DNA from 2 places in the Pseudomonas sp. LBUM1662 genome. Region 2 is predicted to be linked to the other one. Evidence: predicted binding sites of a transcription regulator. Region 2 holds the regulator's gene; the other holds the start of a gene.
The links. The regulator sigma-54, encoded in region 2, starts transcription at its own class of promoters, with help from an activator protein. The targets are predictions, from matches to a motif close to ANTGGCATNNANNTTGCTNT.
Positions count from the first base shown of each region.

Region 1 (10,227 bases), 1.1 Mb from region 2:
CCAAGGTAAAACGCCTGCCGCGCATGACCAAGGCACTGACCGTGGTGAGCAGCGGTTGCCCACCGCCATTGGCCTGCAGCCAGCGATTTTGCGCCAGCAGCAGGCGGTCCAGCGCTTGCGCGACACCCCAGGTTTCCGGGGTGGCGTAATAGTCCAGCGCCAGGGCCTGCAAGGTCGAACGGGCGGCGAGCCCGCCGTCGGCGCACTGGCTGACCCCGTCGGCGATGGCGAACAGGTAACCCTTGCTCGCCGCCAGCGCCGGGGCCGGAGTGACCAGGCGCAGGGCGTCCTGATTTTCCTCGCGAGGGCCGATGGCGCTCGCTTCGGCAAAACTCAGTTGCAGGCTCATTGCGGTCTCAGACCCGGGCAGCGGTCACAGCGGCCGAACCCCAAGTGGTTCTCCAGCGACGTTTCACCCCGTGCAGACCGAACCAGGCGAGTACGCCGAGGCTGGCGAACAACCACAAGGCCAGTTGATAGCTGCCGGTGCTTTGCTTGATCGCACCCATGCCCGCCGCCAGGGCGAAACCGCCGATGCCGCCGGCCATGCCGATCAAACCGGTCATCACGCCGATCTCCCGACGAAAACGCTGCGGCACCAATTGGAAAACCGCGCCGTTACCCGCACCCAGACCGAGCATGGTGCAGACGAAAAGCGCCAGTGCCGCGTAGGAACTCGGCAGGTTGAAACCCACCGCCGCGATGCAGACCGCTGCGACCGTGTACATGCCCAGCAACGTGCGGATACCACCAAAACGGTCAGCCAGTGCGCCGCCCAATGGACGCATCAGGCTGCCACCGAACACGCAGGCCGCGGTGTAGTAGCCGGCGGTCACAGGGCTCAGGCCGTATTGGTCGTTGAAGTAGCCGGGCAGGGCGCTGGCCAGGCCGATGAAGCCGCCGAAGGTCACGCTGTAGAAGAACATGAACCACCAACTGTCGCGGTCGCCCAGTGCTTTCAAATAGTCGGACATGGACTTGGCTTTCGGCCGCTCAGGGGCGTTTTTGGCCAGCCAGGCGAACACGATGATGGTCAGGATCAGCGGGATCAGGGCGAAACCGAACACGTTGCTCCAGCCGAAGGCGGCCGCCAGCACCGGGGCGATCAATGCGGCGAGCACGGTGCCCGAGTTGCCGGCACCGGCGATGCCCAAGGCCTTGCCTTGATGTTGCGGCGGATACCATTGCGAGGCGAGCGGCAGCGCGACGGCGAACGACGCACCGGCCATACCGAGGAACAGGCCCAGCACCAGCGCCTGCTCGTAGCTGTGGATGCCGAGTTTCCAGGCACCGAACAACGCACAGATAACGATTACCTGGCCGATCAGCCCGGCAGTTTTTGGCGACAGTCGATCAGCCAGCAAGCCCATCACAAAGCGCAGCACGGCGCCGGCCAGAATCGGCGTGGCGACTACGAGCCCGCGCTGTTGGGTGGTCAGGTGCAGGTCGGCGGCGATTTGCACCGCCAAGGGGCCGAGCAGGTACCAGACCATGAAGCTCAGGTCGAAATAGAGGAACGCTGCGAACAATGTCGGCGTATGACCGGATTTCCAGAAGCTTGAATTCATCGCGCACCTCAGCTGTAGGGAGTCTCGAGAAGGAGTCAGGAGCTTGCAGGTGGGGCGCCGCCTCGGCCGCACCACCGGCCCCGATCTCTGGGGCCAAAACGAAAAAACGCCGCCACCCGATTCGCCATGGGCAAATGAGGTGAGCGACGTCTTTGTCGTAGGTGGGGCAACCGCCGTTGGTTACCTGTATGGATTACTTAGCGAGATCTGTGCCAACACCTTGATACCGAGTTGCGGCCATTCGCGGGCAAGCCTCGCTCCTACGAGTTTTGTGGTGGGATCAGATGTTGTGGGCGACACAAAACCTGTAGGAGCGAGGCTTGCCCGCGAAGGCGTCTTCACAGGCTGCGCAAGGCCTCAGCCCAACAACTCACTCATGGCAATAATCTGCTCCGCCACCTGAATCAGCTTCTGCTGCCGGCTCATGGCCTGGCGGCGCATCAGGGTGTAGGCCTCTTCCTCGTTGCAGTCCTTCATTTTCATCAGCAACCCCTTGGCCAGCTCGATGCGCTTGCGCTCAGCCAGTTGCTGGTCGCGGGCATTGAGTTGGGCGCGCAGGGCCTGGTCGCTTTCAAAGCGGGCCATGGCCACGTCGAGAATCGGCTGCAAGCGTTGTGCGTGAATGCCTTCGACGATGTAGGCGCTGACGCCGGACTTGATCGCCTGACGCATCACATCGGGATCGTGTTCATCGGTAAACATCACAATCGGCCGCGGCTGATCGCGGGAAACCAGCACCACTTGCTCCATCACATCGCGGCTCGGTGACTCGGTATCGATCAGGATCACGTCCGGACGCACCGTTTCGACGCGCGCGGGCAGGTCGATGGTCAGGCCCGATTCGTCGATAACCTCGAACCCGGCCTCGGTCAGCGCCGCTTTCAGGCGACCGACTTTCTTCGCCGTGTCGTTGATCAGCAGGATACGCAACATATTCGCAGTCTCCTGTCAGCGGCTGGCGATGAGGGGCGAGCTGTCGCTCATGGCGTGCAGCTTGAAACTGCGGGCATAGCCGGTCGGGTCGGAGCCGTCCCAGATTTTGCCGTCGATCAACTGGCTGCTGCGCATCTCCTGACTCCCGGCGGCAACACTGACTGCGCTGGCGGCCTCACGGTACAAGTCTAGTTGCTGGACCTGGCGGGCCACGCCGAGGTAATCCGGGTCGTCGCGCAACAAGCCCCAGCGACGGAACTGGGTCATGAACCACATACCGTCGGACAAGTACGGCACGTTGACCTCGCCGCTCGCATGGAAGCGCAGCGCGTGCGGGTCTTGCCAGCGATTGCCGAGGCCATCGGCGTAGTCGCCGAGCAAGCGCGGTTCGATGCAATCGAGCGGCGCATCAAGGTATTCCGGCGCGCTCAACAGCTTCGCGGTGCTGCGGCGGTTTTCGCTGCTGTCTTCGATGAAGCGACTGGCTTCGAGGATCGCCATCACCAGCGCCCGAGCGGTGTTGGGGTACTGCTCGACAAAGGCGCGGGTGCAGCCGAGGACTTTTTCCGGGTGGTCGGGCCAGATGGTCTGGCTCGTCGCCATGGTGAACCCCAGATTCTGTTTCACCGCGCTGGCGGACCACGGCTCGCCGACGCAGAAGCCATCGATACGCCCGGCTTGCAGGTGCGCGACCATTTGCGGCGGCGGCACCACCACGCTGTCGACGTCCTGCAACGGATGAATGCCCTGACTCGCGAGCCAGTAATACAGCCACATGGCGTGGGTGCCCGTGGGAAATGTCTGGGCGAAAGTCAGTTTTGGGCGACTTTGGTGCACGTGCCGGTCGAGTGCTTCAGGACTGGTCACCCCCAAGGCCTGCAAGCCGTGAGAGAGATTAATGCTCTGGCCGTTCTGGTTCAGGCCCATGAGCACCGCCATGTCGGTCGGCGCCACGCCGCCGATGCCCAGGTGCACGGCGTAAATCAGTCCGTACAGGCTGTGGGCGGCGTCGAGTTCGCCGCTGACCAGTTTGTCCCGCAGGTTGGCCCAGGACGACTGACGCTTGAGGTTCAGCGTCAGGCCGTAAGGCTGGGCGAAACCCTGCGTGGCCGCGACCACTACCGAGGCGCAGTCGCTCAGGGCCATAAAGCCGAGGTTGATTTCAGTCTTTTCCGGGGCATCGCTGCCATTGACCCAGGCCAATGGGCCCGCTGTGGTTTCATTCATGGCTAAACACCTTCCAAAAAAAAGCGCCGTACCGGGCTGCTTGCCGGGGCAAGGCCAGGTGACGACGCCTTTGTCTTTCGACTCATCCCGCCGTTGGCATGAGTGCTGATGTCTTTGTCGGTGCAAGGCATATGCCATCGCCCGCTGATTTTGTTGCGCGCCTCGCTTGCAACCCCGATGCCCGGCTATAATCGCCGCCTCATTTCGCCGCCATTCGAGTCAAAACCGCCCATGTACACCCTGGCCCGTCAGCTGTTGTTCAAACTTTCCCCGGAAACCTCCCACGATCTGTCCCTGGACCTGATCGGCGCGGGCGGACGTTTGGGCCTCAACGGTTTGCTGTGCAAGGCGCCGGCGAAAATGCCGGTGAACGTCATGGGCCTGGAATTCCCGAACCCGGTGGGTCTGGCGGCCGGTCTGGACAAGAACGGCGCGGCCATCGACGGTTTTGCCCAACTCGGTTTTGGCTTTGTCGAAATCGGCACCATTACGCCACGCCCTCAGCCGGGCAACCCGAAACCACGGATTTTCCGTCTGCCGGATGCCGAGGCGATCATCAACCGCATGGGTTTCAACAACCTCGGTGTCGATCACCTGCTGGCCCGCGTGGCGGCGGCCAAGTACAAGGGCGTGCTGGGCATCAACATCGGCAAGAACTTCGATACACCGGTTGAGCGCGCCGTCGACGACTACCTGATCTGCCTGGACAAGGTCTACGCCCACGCCAGCTACGTGACGGTCAACGTCAGCTCGCCGAACACCCCGGGCCTGCGCAGCCTGCAATTCGGCGATTCGCTCAAGCAATTGCTGGCTGATCTGGCGACCCGTCGCGCCGAACTGGCCCTGCGCCACGGCAAACATGTACCGCTGGCGATCAAGATCGCGCCGGACATGACCGACGAAGAAACCGCGCAGGTTGCGCAGGCGTTGATCGAAACCGGGATGGACGCGGTGATTGCCACCAACACCACCCTTAGCCGCGTGGGCGTCGAAGGCATGGAACACGGTGACGAGGCGGGCGGTCTGTCCGGCGCACCGGTTCGCGAGAAGAGCACCCACACCGTGAAGGTGCTGGCGGCGGAATTGGCCGGTCGCTTGCCGATCATCGCCGTGGGCGGCATCACCGAAGGCAAGCACGCGGCCGAGAAAATCGCCGCAGGCGCGAGCCTGGTGCAGATCTACTCCGGCTTCATCTACAAAGGCCCGGCGTTGATTCGTGAATCAGTGGACGCCATCGCCGCCCTGCGCTGACCGGTCAATGTAGGAGCTGTGTAGGAGCTGTCGAGTGAAACGAGGCTGCGATCTTTTGATCTTGCTTTTAAAAAGATCAAGATCAAAAGATCGCAGCCTCGTTTCACTCGACAGCTCCTACAAGGGATGTGTGGGTACTGGAAGAACAGGCATAAAAAAGGGCACCTCGAAGGTGCCCCTGGGCCGGAGCCCGCCGCCCGGATGGGGCGTGCGTGGTAAGTCGTTACGTAATCAGATTGTCGTGTCGGAGTGTTGTGCCCTGTGTTAGCCGACGGCGTGAAGTTCGTTGAGTCTGTGGATTCCCGCAGTGCCGGTCATACCGTCCCAGTTGTCGCCGCGTCCTTCTCGCCAGCCGTTAATCCAGGCTTGGCGTACCGACGGTAGAGTAAATGGGCAAAGCTCACGGGATTTGCCACCAACGCCATATTGATATCCGCGCAAAAATGCTCTTTCCAACGGATCACGCTTAAGTCTTCTCATAGGGTGTTGCCCTCACTTGTTGACTGTATTTATCGCGTCGACCTCAATTGAGGTCTGGCAGAAAAAAACTCCTGCCGTTGGGGCTCGCTGCCGGCGTCGCGAGCCAAGGTGTTGACGTCGTTGCGGCGTCAACCTGTATTGAGTTCTAACCAATGCGTCACATCGAGGGAATGATCGTTTTGTCATAAGAACGTAACCATAAAGATGCTAAGGCCATAAGTAACACGATGTTTGTCCCGTGTTTATTGGTCAAAGCCCTGTATGATCGGCCCCCCGCAGGATGATGGGGTTAATCCTTTAGTGAGAATGGCTCCTGTTGAGCAGGACGACTATTCGACGAAGGGTCGGCTTATGACATTTTGTTGCATCAACTTTTTTATCTGCCTGTGCATCTAAGCTCTTCTAACCTGAGCAGCACGGGTGGGACGGCACACCTTCGTGCCACGCGGGCGCTCTTTTAGAAAAGCGCCTGATTGAAAACCGGGCCGGCAATGCGTTGCCGGTTCACTTAGCTAAAGGCTCTGGAATTACCATGTCCGATCGTTTCGAACTCTTCCTCACTTGCCCAAAAGGCCTTGAAGGCCTGCTTATCGAGGAAGCCGTCGGGCTTGGCCTTGAAGAAGCGCGTGAGCACACCTCGGCTGTGCGCGGCATGGCTACCATGGAAACCGCATATCGCCTGTGCCTGTGGTCGCGTCTGGCGAACCGGGTGCTGCTGGTGCTCAAGCGGTTCCCGATGAAAGACGCCGAAGACCTGTACCACGGCGTGCTCGACATCGAGTGGCAAGACCACATGCTCAACGACGGCACCCTGGCCGTCGAGTTCAGCGGTCACGGCTCGGGCATCGACAACACCCACTTCGGCGCCCTGAAAGTCAAAGACGCCATCGTCGACAAACTGCGCACCCCGCAAGGCGACCGCCCGTCCATCGACAAGCTCAACCCGGACCTGCGCATTCACCTGCGCCTGGACCGTGGCGAAGCGATCCTGTCCCTTGACCTCTCCGGCCACAGCCTGCACCAGCGCGGATATCGCTTGCAGCAGGGCGCGGCGCCTCTGAAGGAAAACCTCGCGGCCGCGATCCTGATCCGTTCCGGCTGGCCGCGCATCGCCGCCGAGGGCGGCGCACTGGCTGACCCGATGTGCGGTGTCGGTACGTTCCTCGTCGAAGCGGCCATGATCGCTGCCGACATGGCGCCGAACCTGCGTCGCGAGCAGTGGGGTTTCACTGCCTGGCTTGGTCACGTGCCGGCGCTGTGGAAAAAGCTCCACGAAGAAGCCACCGAACGCGCCGCGGCCGGTCTGGCCAAGCCACCGCTGTGGATTCGCGGTTACGAAGCCGACCCGCGCCTGATTCAACCGGGCCGCAACAACGTTGAACGCGCCGGTCTGAGCGAGTGGATCAAAATCTACCAGGGTGAAGTCGGCACCTTCGAGCCGCGCCCGGACCAGAACCAGAAAGGCCTGGTGATCTGCAACCCTCCTTACGGCGAGCGTCTGGGCGACGAAGCAAGCTTGCTTTATCTCTACCAGAACCTCGGCGAGCGTCTGCGTCAGGCTTGCCTGAATTGGGAAGCGGCCGTATTCACCGGCGCGCCGGACCTGGGCAAGCGCATGGGCATCCGCAGCCACAAACAGTATTCGTTCTGGAACGGCGCCTTGCCGTGCAAACTGCTGCTGATCAAAGTCACTCCGGACCAGTTCGTCACCGGTGAACGTCGCACTCCGGAGCAGCGTCAGGTCGAGCGTGAGCAGGCTGAAGTCGAAGTCGCCGACAACGACGTAGCACCCGGCAAGTACGAGAAGTACAACAAGAACGGCAACCCGATCAAACCGGCCCCGGTGGTGATCGAGCAACCGCGCTTGAGCGAAGGCGGGCAGATGTTTGCCAACCGTCTGCAAAAGAACCTCAAGGCGTTGGGCAAGTGGGTCAAGCGTGAAGGCATTGATTGCTACCGCGTCTACGATGCCGACATGCCGGAATATTCCATGGCCATCGACCTGTATCAGGATTGGGTCCACGTCCAGGAATACGCTGCACCGAAGTCCATCGACCCGGAAAAAGCCTCGGCGCGCATGTTTGATGCCCTGGCGGCGATTCCGCAGGCCTTGAACATCGACAAGAGCCGCGTGGTGGTCAAGCGTCGCGAGCGTCAGAGCGGCACCAAGCAATACGAACGCCAAGCGGCGCAGGGCAAGTTCGTCGAGGTCAGCGAAGGCGGCGTGAAGCTGCTGGTCAACCTCACCGATTACCTCGACACCGGGCTGTTCCTCGATCACCGCCCAATGCGTATGCGCATCCAGAAAGAGGCCGCCGGCAAGCGCTTCCTCAACCTGTATTGCTACACCGCGACCGCCAGCGTTCACGCGGCCAAGGGCGGCGCGCGCAGCACCACCAGCGTCGACCTGTCGAAAACCTACCTGGACTGGGCGCGTCGCAACCTGTCGCTGAACGGTTTCTCTGACAAGAACCGTCTGGAGCAGGGTGACGTGATGGCCTGGCTCGACGCCAGCCGTGACGAGTACGACTTGATCTTCATCGACCCGCCGACATTCTCCAACTCCAAGCGCATGGAAGGGATCTTCGACGTGCAGCGCGATCAGGTGCAATTGATCGACCTGGCCATGGCGCGCCTGGCGCCGGGCGGCGTGTTGTATTTCTCCAACAACTTCCGCAAGTTCACGCTCGAGGAAAACCTCGCCGCGCGTTATGCCGTTGAAGAAATCACCGCCCAGACCATCGATCCGGATTTCGCCCGTAACGGCAAGATCCACCGTGCCTGGAAAATCACGGCCCGTTGACAGAAAAGTGATTGGATCCACAGAGCCTTGATTTTTAAAGGCTCTTTGGTTCTTTCTGTGCTGGTCAAATTAGTGGCTAATAGCTATAACTCAACTCATGGCCAATGGGCTTTCCCGCACCTGGCGTTTTGAGTTGCGTCTATGTCGTTGCACGCCGTGCGTCCCAAGATCCTGGGTTTTATCAGTGAAGATGTCTCGGCCTGGCTGGTCGCGCTGCTGGTATTGCTCGTCGGCGGGATTCTTACCGGATTGCTGGCCTGGTCGACGCTGAATCTGTATCACCATCAATTGCGGCAACGTTTCCAGCTGCTCGCCAGCGAACGTTACAGCCGTATCGAAGAACGTTTCGAAGATCAGGAGCAGCGTCTCGACGGCCTGCGCCGGTTCTTCTCCAATTCCGAGTCGGTCTCCCGCGAGGAGTTCGACGGCTACACCCAACCCTTGCTGCACCGCACTCAGGCGTATTCATTCGCGGCGCGGGTCACCCGTGCCGAGCGGGCAGAGTTCGAGCGCAAAGTGCGCGAAGAAGAAGGTTTGAGCAACTTCACCCTGCGTGAGCTCAATGCCGAGGGCCAACTGCAATTGGCGGCCGAACGGGATGAATACGTGGCGGTGCTCTACAGCCAGACCCGAAGCCGCCTCGGCTCGCCGCTCGGATACGACTTGTTTGCCCAGCCGTTGCGCCGCGCCACCCTGGATCGGGCCGACAAATCGGGCAGCATGGCGGTGTCGCAGCCGATGCATCTGGTCAGCATCGAGCCGGCCTATGCGCGGGGGGTGCTGCTGGTGGCGCCGGTGAAGCGTCAGAGTGATGCGGCAACGCCGAGCGCCAAACCCTACGGTTATGTCATGGCGGTGATCAGCATGCGCCAGTTGCTGGCGGACGGGTTGCCGGAGGCCAGTTATGACTATCTTTCGGTACGCATCCTTGACCTGTCCACCGACGATCAGCACGAAGTGCTTTACGAGTCCTATAACCCGCCTGCGCCGAGTGAATTGTCCGCGACACGCCTGTTGCGCATGGCCGACCACGACTATCAAGTCGACATCCTGCCCAGCGAAGCCTTTCTGAAGGCCAACCATTCCTCGGTGAGCAGCCTGGTGGTGCTCGGTGGCTTGCTCAGCGTGCTGCTCAGTGCGTTGCTCTACGTGCTGGTCAGCCAGCGTCAGCGCGCGTTGAAAATGGTCGAGCAGCGCACCCAGGAATTGCACGCCCGCGAGCAGGAATTGCGCGGCACTCACGGCCAGTTGCGCGGCGTGCTGGATGCCGCGACGCAAGTGGCGATCATTGCCACCGACCTGCGTGGCGTCATCAGCACCTTCAATGCCGGGGCCGAACAAATGCTCGGTTACTCCAGCGCTGACGTGGTGGGGCACATGACCCTGGAAAATCTGCACTTTCCCCGGGAGCTGGTGGCTCGCTCGGCGGAGTTGAGCGCGCGCTATGGCAAGCCGATCCCGACCTGTCAGGCGATGTTGGTCGAAGGCGGAGAAGAGGGCGGTCACGAAGCGCGGGAGTGGACGCTGGTCCGTCAGGACGGCAGCCATTTGACCGTGAACATGCTCGCGACCCCGGTACTCGACGAGCAAGGCTTGTGGGTCGGGCATCTGGCGGTTTGCATCGACATCACCGAACGTAAACGCGTTCACGAGGCTTTGGCCGCACGGGATCTGTTGCTGAAAAAGCTCAGCGCCCATGTGCCCGGTGGCATTTATCAATTCAAGATGGAATTCGACGGTCGTTTCAGTGTGATCTACGCCAGCGACGGGATTCGCGAAATCTACGAGCTCGAACCGGATGTGCTGCTGCTCAACGCGGAAGCGATTTTCACGCGGATTCATCCACAGGACACCACCCGCGTACGCGCCTCGATCCGCGCCTCGGCGGACACGCTCAGCCCGTGGCGTGAGGAATACCGTGTGCAACTGCCGCAGCGTGGCCTGCGCTGGGTGCGCGGCGAGGCG
Region 1 is NZ_CP166793.1:2,138,695-2,148,921, forward strand. It holds gene ACA049_RS09720 (bifunctional protein-serine/threonine kinase/phosphatase) at 1-349, opposite strand, end outside; gene ACA049_RS09725 (nitrate/nitrite transporter) at 357-1,568, opposite strand; gene ACA049_RS09730 (ANTAR domain-containing response regulator) at 1,926-2,501, opposite strand; gene ACA049_RS09735 (CmpA/NrtA family ABC transporter substrate-binding protein) at 2,517-3,728, opposite strand; gene ACA049_RS09740 (quinone-dependent dihydroorotate dehydrogenase) at 3,960-4,979, shown strand; gene rmf (ribosome modulation factor) at 5,244-5,459, opposite strand; gene rlmKL (bifunctional 23S rRNA (guanine(2069)-N(7))-methyltransferase RlmK/23S rRNA (guanine(2445)-N(2))-methyltransferase RlmL) at 5,992-8,262, shown strand; gene ACA049_RS09755 (sensor domain-containing diguanylate cyclase) at 8,404-10,227, shown strand, end outside.
Region 1: ACA049_RS09735 (CmpA/NrtA family ABC transporter substrate-binding protein) is a predicted target of sigma-54. The motif match lies at 3,848-3,867, and genes of this name have one in related genera.

Region 2 (10,227 bases):
GTATCGCGCAGCTGATACAGGTTCAGGTTGGTGGTGTTGACCTTGAGGTCGGCCAGGTCGGCGATTGGGCCCAGCAACTGGGTCTCGTCTTGAATCGCCTCGGCCAACGAACGGTGGGGAGTACTCAGAGGGTGGCGTCGACGGGTTTCCGAAAAGCGTTTGAGCAGCGTTTCTTCGTCGGCATCCAGATACAGCACATCGCATTTGATATGCCGACTGCGGACTTCTTCCAGCAGTTCGGGAAACCGTGACAGGTGACTCGGCAGGTTGCGCGCATCGATGGAGACGGCAACCAGCGGCTGTGCCAGTTCGGTATGAATCAGCGCGCGCTCGGCCAGTTCCGGCAGCAATCCGGCGGGCAGGTTGTCGATGCAGTAGTAGCCGTTGTCCTCGAGAACATCGAGGGCGGTACTTTTACCTGAGCCGGAGCGGCCACTGACGATGATCAAGCGCATGATTACTGACCGTTTTGCTCGTCCAGGACAACCTGATACAAGGCTTCATTGCTCGGGGCACTGCGCAGTTTTTCGCGCACTTCCTTGCGATCGAGCATGCTGGCGATCTGGCGCAACAGTTCCAGGTGGGCATCGGTAGCGGCTTGCGGGACCAGCAGAACGAACAGCAGGTCAACCGGGGCGCCGTCGATGGCGTCGAAATCGATGGGGGCGTCGAGGTGCATCAGCGCGCTGACAGGCGACGTACAACCTTTCAGGCGACAGTGGGGAATGGCGATGCCGTTACCAAAACCGGTCGAACCGAGTTTTTCACGGGCAATCAGAGCCTCGAAGACATCTTGCATCTCCAGATCCGGGACTTCTTTATGGATAAGGTTGGCAATTTGCTCGAGGGCTTTCTTTTTGCTGCCGCCCGGCACGTTCACGAGGGAACGGCCGGGGGTCAGGATGCTTTCAAGTCGGATCATGGGTTGGGAGTGTTAACGACCGGTCGCGCCCTGGAGGAGGCTTTGGGTCTTTTCCTTATGCTTTTTGAGTTGTTTATCGAGCTTGTCGGTCAGCGCGTCGATCGCCGCATACATATCGGTATGCTCCGCGTTGGCGACCACTTCATTGCCGGGAATATGCAGCGTGGCTTCGATTTTCTGCTTGAGCTTTTCGACCGTCATCGTGACCTGCACGTTGGTGATCTTGTCGAAATGCCTCTCTAATCGTTGGAGTTTTTCGCCGATGTAGGTGCGAAGAGGTTCGGTCACTTCCAGTTGGTGTCCACTGATGTTGACTTGCATACAGCTTCTCCTTCGTTGCCAGTGCATAAAGCGGTAGATCAGATGATCTACCACTGGAACGCTGTGGCGTGGCTCTACATCAACCGCTTGCGTTCGCTCGAAGGCGCGATCCCGAGGGATTCGCGGTACTTGGCGACGGTGCGGCGAGCCACCTGAATGCCTTGTGCCTCCAGTAAACCAGCGATCTTGCTGTCACTCAACGGCTTTTTCTGATTTTCCGCGGCAACCAGTTTTTTGATGATCGCGCGGATCGCTGTGGACGAGCATTCACCGCCTTCGGAGGTGCTGACATGGCTCGAGAAAAAGTATTTCAGTTCATATATGCCCCGAGGGGTATGCATGAATTTCTGCGTGGTCACCCGGGAAATCGTCGACTCGTGCATGCCCACCGCTTCGGCGATGTCATGCAGCACCAGGGGCTTCATCGCTTCGTCGCCGTATTCCAGGAAGCCGCGCTGATGCTCGACGATCTGGGTGGCCACTTTCATCAGTGTTTCGTTGCGGCTTTGCAGGCTCTTGATGAACCAGCGGGCCTCTTGCAACTGATTGCGCATGAAGGTGTTGTCGGCGCTGGTGTCGGCGCGGCGCACGAAACCGGCGTATTGGGCGTTGACCCGCAGGCGTGGCACTGATTCCTGGTTCAGCTCGACCAGCCAGCGCTCGTTGTCCTTGCGCACGATCACGTCAGGGACGACGTATTCGGCTTCACTGGACTCGATCTGCGAGCCCGGACGCGGGTTGAGGCTCTGGACCAGTTCGATCACCTGGCGCAGTTCATCTTCCTTGAGCTTCATGCGGCGCATCAACTGGCTGTAGTCGCGGCTGCCGAGCAAATCGATGTAGTCGGTGACCAAGCGCTTGGCCTCGGCCAGCCAAGGCGTCTTGGCGGGCAGCTGGCGCAGTTGCAGCAGCAGGCATTCGCCCAGATTGCGGGCGCCGATGCCGGCCGGTTCGAATTGCTGGATGCGGTGCAGGACGGCTTCGATCTCGTCCAGTTCGATGTCCAGCTCCGGATCGAAGGCCTCGAGGATTTCCTCGAGGGTTTCGTCCAGGTAACCCTGATTGTTGATGCAGTCGATCAGGGTCACGGCGATCAGGCGATCGGTGTCGGACATCGGTGCCAGGTTCAGTTGCCATAACAGGTGGCTTTGCAGGCTCTCGCCGGCCGATGTGCGCGTGGTGAAATCCCACTCGTCGTCATCATTGCTCGGCAGGCTGCTGGCGCTGGTCTGGTAGACGTCTTCCCAGGCGGTATCGACAGGCAATTCGTTGGGAATGCGCTCGTTCCAGTCACCTTCCTCAAGGTTATCCACCGTTGGGGCGGTTTCCTGGTAGGAGGGTTCCGAAACATCGGCGTTGGGGAGCTGTTCGGCTTTGTCGGCCAAGGGGTCGGCGTTATCGAAGTCGTCGCCTTCTTCCTGGCGTTCGAGCATCGGATTGGACTCCAGGGCCTCCTGGATTTCCTGTTGCAGGTCCAGGGTCGACAATTGGAGCAGGCGGATGGCCTGTTGCAGCTGCGGTGTCATCGTCAGCTGCTGGCCCATTCTCAAGACTAGCGATGGTTTCATGGCAGGGGCTTAACACCTTATTCGCCGGCGCACATGCGCCATCCACTACAGGGCGCCGGAGCGCCAAACATAAGCAAATTATATGCCCGAAACTGCAGCGTTTGCCTAGAGCGCTGTAACAATAAAAAAGTATTGATTTTTTATCGAGACAAGCGCTCGGACAACCAGCCAGACACGTCAGCGCTTACAGGCGGAACTCGTGGCCCAGATACACTTCCTTGACCAGTTCGTTGGCCAGGATGGTGGCGGAGTCACCTTCGGCAATCAGCTGTCCATCGTTGACGATGTAGGCGGTTTCGCAGATATCCAGGGTTTCACGGACGTTGTGGTCAGTGATCAGCACGCCAATGCCTTTGGCCTTGAGGTGGTAGATGATCTGTTTGATGTCGCCCACCGAAATCGGGTCCACACCGGCGAAAGGTTCGTCGAGCAGGATGAATTTCGGGTTGGTGGCCAGTGCCCGGGCGATTTCCACACGGCGGCGTTCACCACCGGACAGGCTCATGCCGAGGTTGTCGCGGATGTGGCTGATGTGGAATTCCTGCAGCAGGCTTTCCAGCTCTTTGCGACGATCGGCCTTGTCGAGTTCCTTGCGGGTCTCGAGAATGGCCATGATGTTATCGGCCACCGAGAGTTTGCGGAAGATCGACGCTTCTTGCGGAAGATAGCCGATACCCGCCTTTGCACGACCGTGCATCGGCTGGTGGCTGACGTCCAGATCGTCGATCAGTACGCGACCCTGATCGGCCTGCACCAGGCCGACAATCATGTAGAAGCAGGTGGTCTTGCCGGCGCCGTTAGGGCCCAGCAGGCCGACGATTTGACCGCTGTCGATGGACAGGCTGACGTCACGCACGACCTGGCGGCTCTTGTAGCTCTTGGCCAGATGCTGAGCTTTAAGAGTTGCCATTACTGAGCCTTTTTCGCGTCGTTTTTCGGCTTCGGCTGGATCACCATGTCGATACGCGGACGCGCCTCGGTGACCTTGCTGCCCGTAGCACGCCCGGCGCTCGCAAGCTTTTTCTGGGTGTCGTAGACGATTTTTTCGCCTTGGGTAACGTTGTTGTCCTTGTCGACAACTTTTGCCTTGTCGATCAGCACAACGCGGTTTTGCGAGGCGTGGTACTGGATAGTTACGCCCCAGCCCTGAACAGGCTTGGTGTCGCCCGCAGTCTGCAGTTGCTCGAAGTAGGCCAGGTTGCCCACCGACGTCACCACGTCGATGTCGCCGGTCGAGGTGCGGGTGATGGTCACGGTATTGCCGGTGACCTTCATCGAACCCTGAGTAATGATCACGTCACCTTTATAGGTGGCAACGCCATTCTTGTCGTCCAGTTGGGCGTCGTCGGCCTGAATGCGGATAGGCTGCTCTTGATCGTTCGGCAGAGCCCAGGCGCTCACGCTTCCCAGTGCTGCGCCCAGACTGAGCAAAATAGGGAGAGTTTTAACGAGCCTCATACTGTCCTCTTACGTTCGATAGCAGGTGTATCCTGCTTTCTTTCAAGTACGCTTTCATTCCGTTGCCTGTCGATACACCGCCAGCGCCGTCGATTCTAACGGGTTGATCGGTCTGCGCATATTGCTCCTTGGGGAACACAGTCATACGGGTGGTGGTAATCAGGGTTTTGCGGTTTTTCTCGTCGAAGCGCGTGATGCGGACCGAGTCGATCAGCTCGACCTGAGTACCGTCCGGGTTGACTTCGCCGTGCTCGCTCTGGACGTGCCAGGGAAACTCGGTGCCACGAAACATGTTCAGGTCGGGGTTGGTCAGCAACGTCACCTCGCTCACTTTCAGGTGTTCGACCTTGTCGGACGTCATTTCGTACTGCAATTTGCCGTCCGGCAGGTACTGCACGCTGTGAGCGTTGAGGGCGTAATAGTCGATCGCGGTTTCATCGACCTTGACCACAGGTTTGTCGAGGAAGCGTTCGGGGCTGATGTTCCAGTAGCCGACCGCAGCGAACAGCGCCGCGATGCAGCCGAACAGCAGGATGTTACGAATCTTTTTGCTCAGCATAGTGGGCTCACAGGTACGCGGCGTTGGCCGCATCGAGGCGGCCCTGGGCGCGCAGGATCAATTCACAAAATTCGCGAGCGGCACCTTCGCCACCACGGGCCAGGGTGATGCCATGGGCGTGTTCACGCACGAAGCTGGCGGCGTTTGCTACCGCCATGCCCAGGCCCACGCGGCGAATCACCGGCAGGTCCGGCAAGTCGTCACCCAGGTAGGCGACCTGCTCATAGCTTAGGTTGAGTTGAGCCAGAAGCTCGTCGAGTACCACCAGTTTGTCTTCGCGCCCCTGGTAAACGTGAGGAATGCCGAGGTTTTTCGCTCGACGTTCGACCACCGGGGTCTTGCGGCCGCTGATGATAGCGGTCTGCACGCCGGCTGCCATCAACATCTTGATGCCTTGACCGTCGAGGGTGTTGAACGTCTTGAATTCACTGCCGTCTTCGAGGAAGTACAGGCGTCCGTCGGTCAGTACGCCGTCGACGTCGAAAACCGCGAGTTTGATCTGTTTGCCGCGTTGCAGCAGGTCCGTGCTCATTACATTACTCCCGCACGCAGCAAGTCGTGCATGTTCAAGGCGCCGACCGGGCGGTCATCGCTATCGACCACGACCAGTGCGTTGATCTTGTGGTCTTCCATGATTTTCAGGGCTTCGGCAGCCAGCATCTCGGCACGAGCGGTCTTGCCGTGCGCGGTCATGACCTGATCGATGGTGGCGCTGTGGATATCAATGCTGCGGTCCAGCGTACGGCGCAAGTCACCGTCAGTGAAGATGCCGGCCAGTTTGCCGTCGGCTTCCAGGATCACGGTCATGCCCAGGCCCTTGCGGGTCATTTCCATCAGCGCGTCCTTGAGCAGCGTGCCGCGCTGAACCTGCGGCAGCTCCTGGCCGGCGTGCATGACGTTTTCGACTTTCAGCAACAGGCGTCGGCCCAGCGCGCCACCCGGGTGGGAAAAGGCGAAGTCTTCAGCGGTAAAGCCCCGGGCTTCCAGCAGCGCAACGGCCAGGGCATCGCCCATGACCAGTGCGGCGGTGGTCGACGAGGTCGGCGCCAGGTTCAACGGGCAGGCTTCGTGCTCGACGTGAACATTGAGATTGACCTCGGCAGCCTTGGCCAGCGCCGAGTCCGGGTTGCCGGTCACGCTGATCAATTTGATGCCCAGACGCTTGATCAGGGGCAGCAGGGTGACGATTTCATTGGTGGAGCCGGAGTTCGACAGGGCCAGGATGATGTCGTCCCGCGTGATCATGCCCATGTCGCCGTGGCTGGCTTCGGCCGGGTGCACGAAAAACGCCGTGGTGCCGGTGCTGGCCAGGGTGGCGGCGATCTTGTTGCCGATGTGCCCCGATTTGCCCATGCCGACCACGACCACGCGGCCTTTGCTCTCCAGAATCATCTCGCAAGCGCGTACGAAATCTGCGTCGATATGGGGTAGCAAGCCTTGTACGGCTTCCAGTTCGAGGCGGATGGTGCGTTGTGCAGATTGAATCAGGTCGCTGGATTGGCTCATGTCAGAAATCGTATAGCCTGATGAAAAGGCGGCGATTATAGCGGTAATGATCAAAACCCTCACGCAAGTTCGTCACGCTTTGTCATTCCCTGTTACCGAATCCGCTCTGGACGAGGCTTTTTGCCTGTCATCTTGCTGAACATGGGCCGGCGTGGGCCTTGGGCGCTTGGCCTTTGCAGTGATATAGTTCGCCGCCAGTTCGGCCTGCCCGGGGAGGTATGTGCTTTCGTCAGGAAGCCAGGCGTCCGAGTGTGAGGCTGCATCGCAAGGAGTTTAGATGAGTGCCGATAACGCCTACGCGGTCGAGCTGAAGGGACTGTCCTTCAAGCGCGGTGCGCGCAGCATTTTCAATAACGTCGATATCCGTATCCCGCGCGGCAAGGTCACCGGCATCATGGGGCCTTCCGGGTGTGGCAAGACCACGCTGTTGCGTCTGATGGGCGCACAGTTGCGTCCTACCAAGGGCGAAGTCTGGGTCAATGGCCAGAATCTGCCAAAGCTGTCGCGCAGCGATCTGTTCGATGCGCGCAAGCACATGGGCGTGCTGTTCCAGAGCGGCGCGCTGTTTACCGACCTCGATGTGTTCGAGAACGTCGCCTTTCCGCTGCGCGTTCATACCGAGCTGCCTGAAGAAATGATCCGTGACATCGTCCTGCTCAAATTGCAGGCCGTAGGGTTGCGTGGCGCCATCGACCTGATGCCCGACGAGCTGTCCGGTGGCATGAAGCGCCGTGTCGCGCTGGCGCGGGCGATTGCGCTCGATCCGCAGATTCTCATGTATGACGAACCTTTTGTCGGCCAGGACCCTATCGCCATGGGCGTGTTGGTGCGCCTGATCCGCTTGCTCAACGATGCGTTGGGCATCACCAGCATCGTGGTTTCCCACGATCTGGCCGAGACCGCCAGCATCGCCGACTACATCTATGTGGTGGGCGACGGGCAAGTCCTGGGGCAAGGCACACCCGAGGAGCTGATGAACTCTCAGGAACCGCGTATTCGTCAATTCATGTCCGGCGATCCCGACGGTCCGGTCGCATACCACTTTCCAGCGACGGATTACCGCGCAGATCTTCTGGGGAAGCGTTGATGCGCAAGATTTCACTATTAGAACGCGTGCGTCGATTCGGCCACGGCGGCATCGATGTGCTGTCGGTGTTCGGCCGTTCGGCGATTTTCCTGTTTCATGCCTTGCTCGGCCGCGGTGGTATCGGCGGCGGTTTTGGCCTGCTGATCAAGCAGCTGCATTCGGTGGGCGTGATGTCCCTGGTGATCATTGTGGTCTCCGGGGTGTTCATCGGCATGGTGCTGGCGCTGCAGGGCTTCAACATTCTGTCCAGCTACGGTTCGGAGCAGGCGGTCGGGCAGATGGTTGCGCTGACGCTGTTGCGTGAACTCGGTCCCGTGGTCACGGCCTTGCTGTTCGCCGGGCGCGCAGGTTCGGCGCTCACTGCCGAAATCGGCAACATGAAGTCCACCGAACAGTTGTCCAGTCTGGAAATGATTGGCGTCGACCCGCTCAAGTACATCATTGCCCCGCGCCTGTGGGCCGGCTTCATTTCCCTGCCGGTGCTGGCGATGATCTTCAGCGTGGTGGGCATCTGGGGCGGTTCGTGGGTGGCCGTCGACTGGCTGGGTGTCTATGAAGGTTCCTACTGGTCCAACATGCAGAACAGCGTGACGTTCACCGATGATGTGCTCAACGGCATCATCAAGAGCATCGTCTTCGCCTTTGTCGTGACCTGGATCGCCGTATTCCAAGGCTATGACTGCGAGCCCACTTCCGAGGGGATCAGTCGTGCCACTACCAAGACCGTGGTGTATGCCTCTTTGGCTGTACTCGGCCTGGACTTTATTTTGACCGCCTTGATGTTTGGAGATTTCTGATGCAAAACCGCACCCTGGAAATCGGTGTCGGCCTTTTCTTGCTGGCTGGCATCCTGGCTTTGCTGTTGCTAGCGTTGCGGGTCAGTGGCCTGTCGCCGAGCGCCACCACCGATACTTATAAACTTTATGCCTATTTCGACAATATCGCCGGTTTGACGGTCAGAGCTAAAGTGACCATGGCCGGTGTGACCATCGGCAAGGTCACGGCGATCGATCTGGACCGCGACAGCTTCACCGGTCGGGTGACCATGCAACTGGAAAAGCGCGTAGATAACCTGCCGGCTGACTCCACTGCATCTATCCTGACGGCTGGCCTGTTGGGCGAGAAGTACATCGGTATCAGCGTGGGCGGGGAAGAAGCCCTGCTCAAGGATGGTGGAACCATCCACGACACGCAGTCGTCGCTGGTGCTCGAGGACCTGATCGGTAAATTTCTGCTCAATACCGTTAGCAAAGACGCCAAATGAGGAGCTTTTGAATGATCTCTACCTTGCGACGTAGCCTGTTGGTATTACTCGCGGCCTTGCCGTTGATGGCTCACGCCGTGGCAGCGCCTTCAGCGCACGATATCGTGAAAGACACCACTGATCGGTTGCTCGCCGATCTGTCGGCCAACAAAGAGAAGTACAAGCAGGACCCGCAAGACTTTTACACGGCGCTGAACACCATCGTCGGGCCGGTTGTGGATGCCGAGGGCATTTCCAAAAGCATCATGACGGTCAAATACTCGCGCAAAGCCACGCCGGCGCAGATGAAAACCTTTGAAGAAAACTTCAAGAAGGGCCTGTTCCAGTTCTATGGCAATGCCTTGCTCGAGTACAACAATCAGGGCATCACCGTCGATCCTGCCAAGGATGAATCCGGGGACCGCACCAGCGTTGCCATGACGGTCAAGGGCACCAACGGCTCGATCTATCCTGTGTCGTACACACTCGAGAAGATCAACGGCGAGTGGAAACTGCGCAACGTGATCATCAACGGCATCAACATCGGCAAGCTGTTCCGCGATCAGTTCGCTGATGCGATGCAGCGCAATGGCAATGACCTGGACAAGACCATCAACGGTTGGGCCGGGGAAGTCGCCAAAGCCAAGGAAAAATCCGCAGACGCCACCGAGAAGTCTGCCCAATGAGTGTGTCGGCCATTCGCATGAGCGAAACCGGCGAGCTGCGCCTCAGTGGCATGCTGGATTACCGTACCGGCCCCGGTCTGCGCAAGCAGGGGCAGGCGTTGATCAAATCCAGCACGGCTGCCGAAGTGGTGGTCGATTGTTCGGCGGTGTTGAAGTCCAGCAGCGTGGGCTTGTCCCTGCTGCTGTGTTTCATGCGCGATGCTGAGGCGGCCGGCAAGGCGCTGAGCATTCGCGGGATGCCAGAAGACATGCGTGAAATCGCTCAGGTCAGCGAATTGACCGAGCTGTTGGCGCATCCCTAACCAGCATCTATAAAGAAGCCCCCCGTCAGAGTCCTGCTTCGCGGGGTTCGCAGGCGCGGGGCTTTTTTGTATGATGTCCGACCCGCGCGCACAGGGCGCCGATTGAGGTTGAGCATGCAGGCCGTAGAAGTGAAGAGCTTCCTTGAAGGAAAGCTGCCCGGAACGTTGGTAGAAGTTGAGGGCGAAGGCTGCAATTTCCAGCTGAACGTGATTAGCGATGAACTGGCGGCGTTAAGCCCGGTGAAGCGTCAGCAGCAGATCTATGCCCATTTGAACCCATGGATCACCGATGGCAGCATCCATGCGGTCACTATGAAATTTTTCAGCAGCGCGGCCTGGGCCGAGCGCACCTGAGCCCAAGGGCGTCGAGATTCTTATGGATAAATTGATTATTACTGGCGGCGTTCGTCTTGATGGCGAAATCCGCATCTCCGGGGCGAAGAACTCTGCCCTGCCGATCCTGGCTGCAACTCTGCTGTGCGATGGCCCGGTGACTGTTGCCAACCTGCCGCACCTGCACGACATCACCACCATGATCGAGCTGTTCGGTCGCATGGGCATCGAGCCGGTGATCG
Region 2 is NZ_CP166793.1:1,041,640-1,051,866, forward strand. It holds gene rapZ (RNase adapter RapZ) at 1-455, opposite strand, end outside; gene ptsN (PTS IIA-like nitrogen regulatory protein PtsN) at 458-922, opposite strand; gene hpf (ribosome hibernation-promoting factor, HPF/YfiA family) at 935-1,243, opposite strand; gene ACA049_RS04485 (RNA polymerase factor sigma-54) at 1,318-2,811, opposite strand; gene lptB (LPS export ABC transporter ATP-binding protein) at 2,996-3,721, opposite strand; gene lptA (lipopolysaccharide transport periplasmic protein LptA) at 3,721-4,269, opposite strand; gene lptC (LPS export ABC transporter periplasmic protein LptC) at 4,256-4,828, opposite strand; gene ACA049_RS04505 (KdsC family phosphatase) at 4,836-5,360, opposite strand; gene ACA049_RS04510 (KpsF/GutQ family sugar-phosphate isomerase) at 5,360-6,334, opposite strand; gene ACA049_RS04515 (ATP-binding cassette domain-containing protein) at 6,612-7,421, shown strand; gene mlaE (lipid asymmetry maintenance ABC transporter permease subunit MlaE) at 7,421-8,218, shown strand; gene mlaD (outer membrane lipid asymmetry maintenance protein MlaD) at 8,218-8,685, shown strand; gene ACA049_RS04530 (MlaC/ttg2D family ABC transporter substrate-binding protein) at 8,697-9,350, shown strand; gene ACA049_RS04535 (STAS domain-containing protein) at 9,347-9,652, shown strand; gene ACA049_RS04540 (BolA family protein) at 9,767-10,006, shown strand; gene murA (UDP-N-acetylglucosamine 1-carboxyvinyltransferase) at 10,029-10,227, shown strand, end outside.